DNA from 2 places in the Halomonas sp. R57-5 genome. Region 1 is predicted to be linked to the other one. Evidence: predicted binding sites of a transcription regulator. Region 1 holds the regulator's gene; the other holds the start of a gene.
The links. Region 1 encodes PhoB, which activates phosphate uptake and scavenging genes when phosphate is short. Its sites were predicted from a motif close to TGTCATANNNNTGTCANA; they were not measured.

Region 1 (2,633 bases):
GATTCAATTTGCAGCTGTGCATCGTGACGCAATAGCACGTGCTTAACGATCGCCAAGCCTAAGCCTGTACCACCGGTCGCAGTGCTGCGCCCCTTATCGACTCGGTAAAAGCGTTCGGTTAAGCGGGGAATATGAACGGGATCAATCCCTTCACCATTGTCTTCAACATCTATATAGCCCCCGCCAGTAGCGCTAGCTTTCCAGCGCAGTGTGATTTGGCTGCCTGCTGGCGTGTAGCGCACCGCATTAAAGGCCAGATTAGAGACGGCGCTGCGAATTTCCTGTTCGCTACCTAACAGCCGCGCATCGCTTTCAAGCGCCACTGTGATGGTATGCCGCTGATGCGACAGGGCCAGCGCATCATCACAAACGCTTTGTAGTAAAGGCCCAAGTGGCAGCGGGTGATGATCTTTACCGCCCTGATCAATCTCCAGACGCGAAAGCAGCAATAAGTCATTGACCAAATTCTGCATCCGCTGGGTCTGTTCCTGCATTTGCTGGATACTACGACCTAATCGCGGCGGCAACTGATCGGCAATATCACTGTAGGTTTCCAAATAGCCGGAGAGCACGGTCAAAGGAGTGCGCAGCTCGTGGGAGACATTGGCAACAAAGTCGCGCCGCATCTGCTCAAGGCGATGCAAGCGGGTGATATCGCGCGCCATCACCAAGCGTTCATCGTCACCGTACAGGGTAATTTGATACTGCAGAATTCGCCGTTCATCAATCGGCGAGGTTAGCGTTAATGGCTCACTGTAGTTACGCGCATTAAAGTAACTGATAAAGCTTGGATCGCGCAGCAGATTGGTAATGTGCTGACCACGGTCATGGGCGGTTTGTAGCCCTAGCATGGCGGTGGCAGCGCTGTTCCACCACTCCAGATCACCGTGACGGTCAAGCATGACCACGCTGTCGCGCATCGCTTCAGACGACTCTTGAATACGCGCTAAGGTAGCGCGCAGACGGCTTTGGGTAATACGCTGGCTTTTTTGATAGCGGTATAAGCGGTCAAATAMCTCGCCCCACATTCCGCGAGCAGCAGGCGGCTCATCGTGTGGGTGAAGGGTGAGCCACTGGTAGAGCTCGCGCAACTGACGTAAATGGTAAAACAGGCATACCGCTAGCCCTGCCGAAAGCCCTAGCCCAGCCGAGCCCAATAGCCAACCTAAGCAAGTACCCAGCGTGGACAGCCACGCTATTCGCCACAGCTCACGACTCCATAAACGCACATTTACACCCGTGCAGAGAAACGGTAACCGGTACCCCGAACCGTTTGAATCAGGTTTTGATGCACGTCGCCCAGCGCTTTGCGCAAGCGGCGAATATGCACATCGACCGTGCGTTCTTCGACGTAGACGTTGCCGCCCCACACTTGGTCAAGCAGTTGGCTACGCGTGTAAGCGCGCTCTTGATGGGTCATAAAAAACTGCAGCAAACGGTACTCGGTAGGCCCCATTTCCAGCGCTTTGCCGTGGGCGCTGACCCGGTGGCTTACCGGATCAAGTAGCAGACCGTTAATCTCTATCGGGTCTTCAACCCCACGCGGGGTCGCACGGCGCAGCACCGCCTTTAACCGAGCCACCAATTCCCGGGGTGAAAAGGGCTTGGTGATATAGTCATCGGCACCGGCTTCAAGCCCTTGAATTTTATTATCCTCTTCGCCTTTAGCGGTGAGCATAATAATAGGAATTTCGGCGGTAGCTTCTTCACGCTTTAAGCGCCTTGCCAGCTCAATTCCGCTAGTGCCCGGCATCATCCAGTCCAGCAGCAGTAGATCGGGTTGGTGGTCAACCACCATAGCATGAGCATCTTGGGCATTATCCGCTTCGAGCACGCGATAGTCAGCCATTTCCAGCGCTACCGCGATCATCTCGCGAATCGACGCTTCATCATCGACAATCAGAACGGTCTTGGCGGTCATACCAGAGCCTCACGGTGTTCGAAAAAACTAGTTCAAAGAAAGCGAATTCAAAGAAAAACAGTTMAATGACATGTCAATGACGATAACACCATGACTTGATGACAGTTACATGMCAACCGCCGAGATTACCCAGTGATAGGCCACCAACTTAGCGCGATACCGGCAAAAATCAGTAGCCCCGACCAGTGATTATTGAGAAACGCCTGGAAGCAGGGATCCCGCTCCTGATAGCGAATTAAGCGCTGCTGATGCAGGAAAGTCGCCGCCATGGCCGCAAGCCCTAACCAGAAGAATCCACCTAAACCAACCCGCCAGCCTACCCAGGCCAACAACCCCAGAGTGGCTAACTGGAGCAGGCCGATAATCAAACGATCCGCGTTTCCAAACAGCACGGCCGTCGATTTAATGCCAATTTTTAAATCGTCGTCGCGATCGACCATGGCGTACTGGGTATCATAGGCCACTGTCCAGCACACATTAGCGCAGAATAGCAGCCATGCTTCCAGCGGCACGTGGCCAAGCACGGCGCCAAAAGCCATCGGAATTGCCCAGGAAAAAGCCGCGCCCAGCACCACCTGGGGAAAGTGGGTATAGCGCTTCATAAACGGATAAATAATCGCCAGCAGCACCCCGCCCAGCGAGAGCAGCACCGTAAACCAGTTGGTTAGTAGTACCAGAATAAACGCCGCGGCCACCAGGGCAATAAACAGCA
Region 2 (3,889 bases), 160 kb from region 1:
AGTAGCCAGACACACTTCGTCGGGTAGGGCCGATTTTACGAACGGATGTAGGCAGTGGCATGGGCAGTCGCACCAAATGTTGAATAAAACAAGACCTGTCGCATCAATTGCTATTAATTCTGTCGCACTCAATCCTGTACAGACTACCATAATAGCCCGATATTACGCCCTGAGGGTCGCACTAATTGCTGAAAATGACAGCGGTTCAAAACCCAAACCCGGCGAGATATCCCTTGCTCACCACGGCGTACTGTTCTTGGACGAACTGCCGGAGTTTTCCCGCCACGTGCTAGAGGTACTTCGGCAACCGCTAGAAACTGGAGAAATTCATTTAGCTCGCGCCAGCCATGAACGCCGATACCCAGCTCAGTTTCAATTGGTAGCCGCAATGAATCCCTGCCCCTGCGGCCACTTGGGCGACCCACGCCAGCGCTGTCAGTGTACCGCCAGCCAAATCCAGCGTTATCAAGCACGGCTTTCCGGGCCATTGCTAGACCGTATCGATCTACAAGTGGAAGTGCCCGCGCTGCCGCCAGAGCAGCTCACCGCACAAACCCAAGGCGAGTCGTCAGAAGCAGTGCGCGAGCGGGTGATGGCCGCCCGAGAACGCCAAATGGCCCGTGGCGCGCTGAATAGCCAGCTAAGCGGCAAAGCCCTGGAAGCCGCCTGCGCGCTTAACGATGAAGAGCGCGCTTGGCTGGCGGGCGTGCTGGAAAAGCTCAAGCTCTCCGCCCGCGCCTATCATCGCGTACTGCGCGTAGCCCTTACCCTTGCCGACCTTCAGGGCGAACCCAAGCCCACCCAACCGCACCTGATTGAAGCAATTGGCTACCGACAGCTGGATCGGATGCTAAAGGGGGCGTAAGCCCCCGAAAGCCACTGGACGGTTAGTGGGTGGAGGCCAATGAGTTCACTAGGCGCTGACACAGCGCATCCAGCTTCTGCCCCGTGGTTTCATCGTGTAACGCGCCACTATCATTGAAGGCGCTGCCCGCTTTCGCCAGCGACAATGGCTGTGGCAGCACGATCAGCCCCAGATTGGCTAACAGTTGCTGACCAAGGGGCAGCGCACGGATGCCSCCTAGCCCACCAGGGGAAGCCGATACCAGCGCTGCCCACTTACCGGCAAATAACTTGAGCCCCGGCGTATCCTGATAGGGACGTGATAGCCAGTCCAGCGTGTTTTTCAGCAGCGGCGTGATAAAGCCGTTGTACTCCGGCGAAGCGATCATCACCGCTTGGTGATCCGCCAGAATCTCACGCAGCTTCAGCACATTCTCCGGCACGCCCTGGGCTTCGATATCCTCATCAAACAGTGGGCAGGGGTAATCTTTTAAATCGATAAAGGTTGCTTCCCCGCCAAGCGCCTCAATACGCTTGGCGGCCAGCTTGGCTAGCTGCTTGTTCAGTGACGCTTCTCGGGCACTGCCTGCAAAGACCAGTACCTTTTTGACCGATGATCCCATTGTCATTTCCTCTTTGAATAATGTATTTGAAAGCCACACTATTTATTAATATTTACGCCTGTTGAGCAAGACGTATTTTACGACTCAGGGCCAGACTCGACGTGAAACCCTGCTGCCATTAAAACGTCTGCTCTTTGTCATTCAACTATCACTATTACGGATGAAAATTAGCAAAAGCTGCACCTGCTCTAATTTTTCTTCCTAAATGGTGAAATAGTGATGACAAAGCCGTTACTAGCGACTGCTCTACTCGCCTTTGCGTTTACCAGTGCGGCACACGCCCAGCAGAGCTTTCCCGCCACATTGTCCGGCCATGCCCAGCTACCCGGCAGCACCTTTGTGGCGGCTCCTTCCGGCGCCGCTGAGCATTACAACGTCTCCGGCCGTTTTACTGGCCAAGAGGGCCGTGTTGAGCAGTTATATACGAATATGCAAGCCACCGGCTTAGCGCTACCCTTCCCCAGCCAGCCTCTGCAGGGTTTTTCTGGTATTCGCTCGCTTGGCGATGACCGTTTCCTGGTGTTGACCGATAACGGCTTTGGCTCCAAGGCGAACTCCTCCGACGTCATTCTGATGTTTAACATCATAAAGACCGACTGGGACACTGGGCGTGTCATCATTGAGGAAACCGTTCAACTCTCGGATCCAAACCGCAAGGTGCCCTTCCCGATTATGAATGAAGCCACTCCTGGTCGTTTTTTAACCGGGGCTGATTTCGATATTGAATCGATACAGCCGGTGGGCGATAGCTACTGGATTGGCGATGAGTTTGGCCCGTGGATTATCCAGGTCGATAATCAGGGCGAAGTGCTGCAAGTGCTGGCCACCAATCCTGGTGGGACGCTGATGCGCTCCCCCGACAATGCCTTTGCCCTCACCCCGAACCCTGGCGCGCCTCTCGCTGATGATGTGAGAGTGTTTCGCTCCGGTGGTTATGAGGGCATGGCGCTCTCCGAAGACCAAACAACCCTCTACCCCTTACTGGAAAAGCCCATCTGGGATAGCAACGCCAACGCCCCGGAAACGATTGATGGCACCCCCGTATTAAGAATGTTCGAGCTCAACACTAAAACCGGCGAATGGGGCGACACAACCCGCTACTACCCCTTGGAATCAGCGGATCACGCCATCGGCGATTTCAACCTCATTGGCGGAACTCGCGGCTTAATCATCGAGCGTGATAGCCSCCAGGGCGACCCGCGAGAAGAGTGGGCAGACAATCCTGCCGAATTCAAACGCATCTATCTCGTCGATCTCGAACGTACGGACGAGCAGGGTGTGCTTGAGAAAATCGCCTATATCGACTTGATGGACATCCAGGATCCAGAGGGCCTTGCACCGCGGGGCACGATCAACGGCACCTTTAACTTTCCCTTTGTGACCATTGAGAACGTGGATCGTGTCGATGAGCGCACCATCGTGGTCGCCAACGACAATAACTACCCGTTTTCTATTGGCCGCCAGCAGGGGCGCGCCGATGATAATGAGCTGATACTGCTCGATGTGGAGGCATTCTTGAACGCTCAGTAATATACGGGGAAACGTGCACATCGGAAGGTGAAAGCACTGAATAAATCCATAGCGGAATTTATTCAGTGCTCGTGACGTCTAGGAATTCATCTCACCAATGTGTTTTATACCCCCTTTTGGCAACAATCCCTCACAAAAACGAATTACAAAAACTACTTACAAAAACTACTTACAAAAGCTGTCTACAAACGCATCCAGCGCTTCAAACAGCACTTCACGGATGGGGTCTGCCTCATTCACCAAGTGGTGGCGAGCTTCCGGGTGGCGATGAATTTCGGCATTGGGAAACTTCTTCGCCAGAATCGCTAAATTCCACTCCCAATCGACGGTCAAATCCTGCTCGCCCTGGAGTATCAGGGTAGGCAGTGGGTTGGGCTCCTGCGCCAGCAGCCGGGGCATCCAGCGGCGCATCGCACTTACCCAGGCAACGCTTAATCGCTCGGGCTGCAGCGGGTCACCTTCGCGTAGAAACTCGGTGAACTGCTCGTCGGTGGAGTTAGGTCGATATTTGCGCGGCAACTCTTTTAAGAACGGGCTGGCAATCAAGTGCAACCAGCTTGTTTGGCTCCATCCCCAAGGCCGCACCAGGGGCGCCAGCAGCACCAAACCTGACCAGCCGGAAGCCTCACGGCGAGTGAGCGCATCGGTGGCCAGAATCGCCCCACCGGTACTCTGGCCCACGCCTAACCACGGCTCAGGCGCCATGCCTTGGCTCTTTAGGGTCGTCTGCAGATGGGCCAGACAGTGTTGATAATCATCGAAGTCTTCTATTTCCGCCCGCGCCCCGCTGGAAAGGCCGTGACCGGGAAGATCCCACAGCACCACCCGCCAGCCCTTAGCCAGCAGGCGTTCAAGCAAATGGCGATATAACCCCATATGATCAAAATAGCCGT

Region 2: a site for PhoB is predicted at 1,602-1,619, ahead of HALO_RS00965 (esterase-like activity of phytase family protein). Genes of this name have one in related genera too.

What each region holds. Positions count from the first base shown of each region.
Region 1 is NZ_LN813019.1:39,990-42,622, reverse strand. It holds gene phoR (phosphate regulon sensor histidine kinase PhoR) at 1-1,229, opposite strand, end outside; gene phoB (phosphate regulon transcriptional regulator PhoB) at 1,232-1,921, opposite strand; gene ubiA (4-hydroxybenzoate octaprenyltransferase) at 2,047-2,633, opposite strand, start outside.
Region 2 is NZ_LN813019.1:197,314-201,202, reverse strand. It holds gene HALO_RS00980 (heteromeric transposase endonuclease subunit TnsA) at 1-61, opposite strand, end outside; partial or broken gene HALO_RS00975 (ATP-binding protein) at 203-865, shown strand; gene HALO_RS00970 (NADPH-dependent FMN reductase) at 888-1,466, opposite strand; gene HALO_RS00965 (esterase-like activity of phytase family protein) at 1,686-2,996, shown strand; gene HALO_RS00960 (alpha/beta hydrolase) at 3,162-3,889, opposite strand, start outside.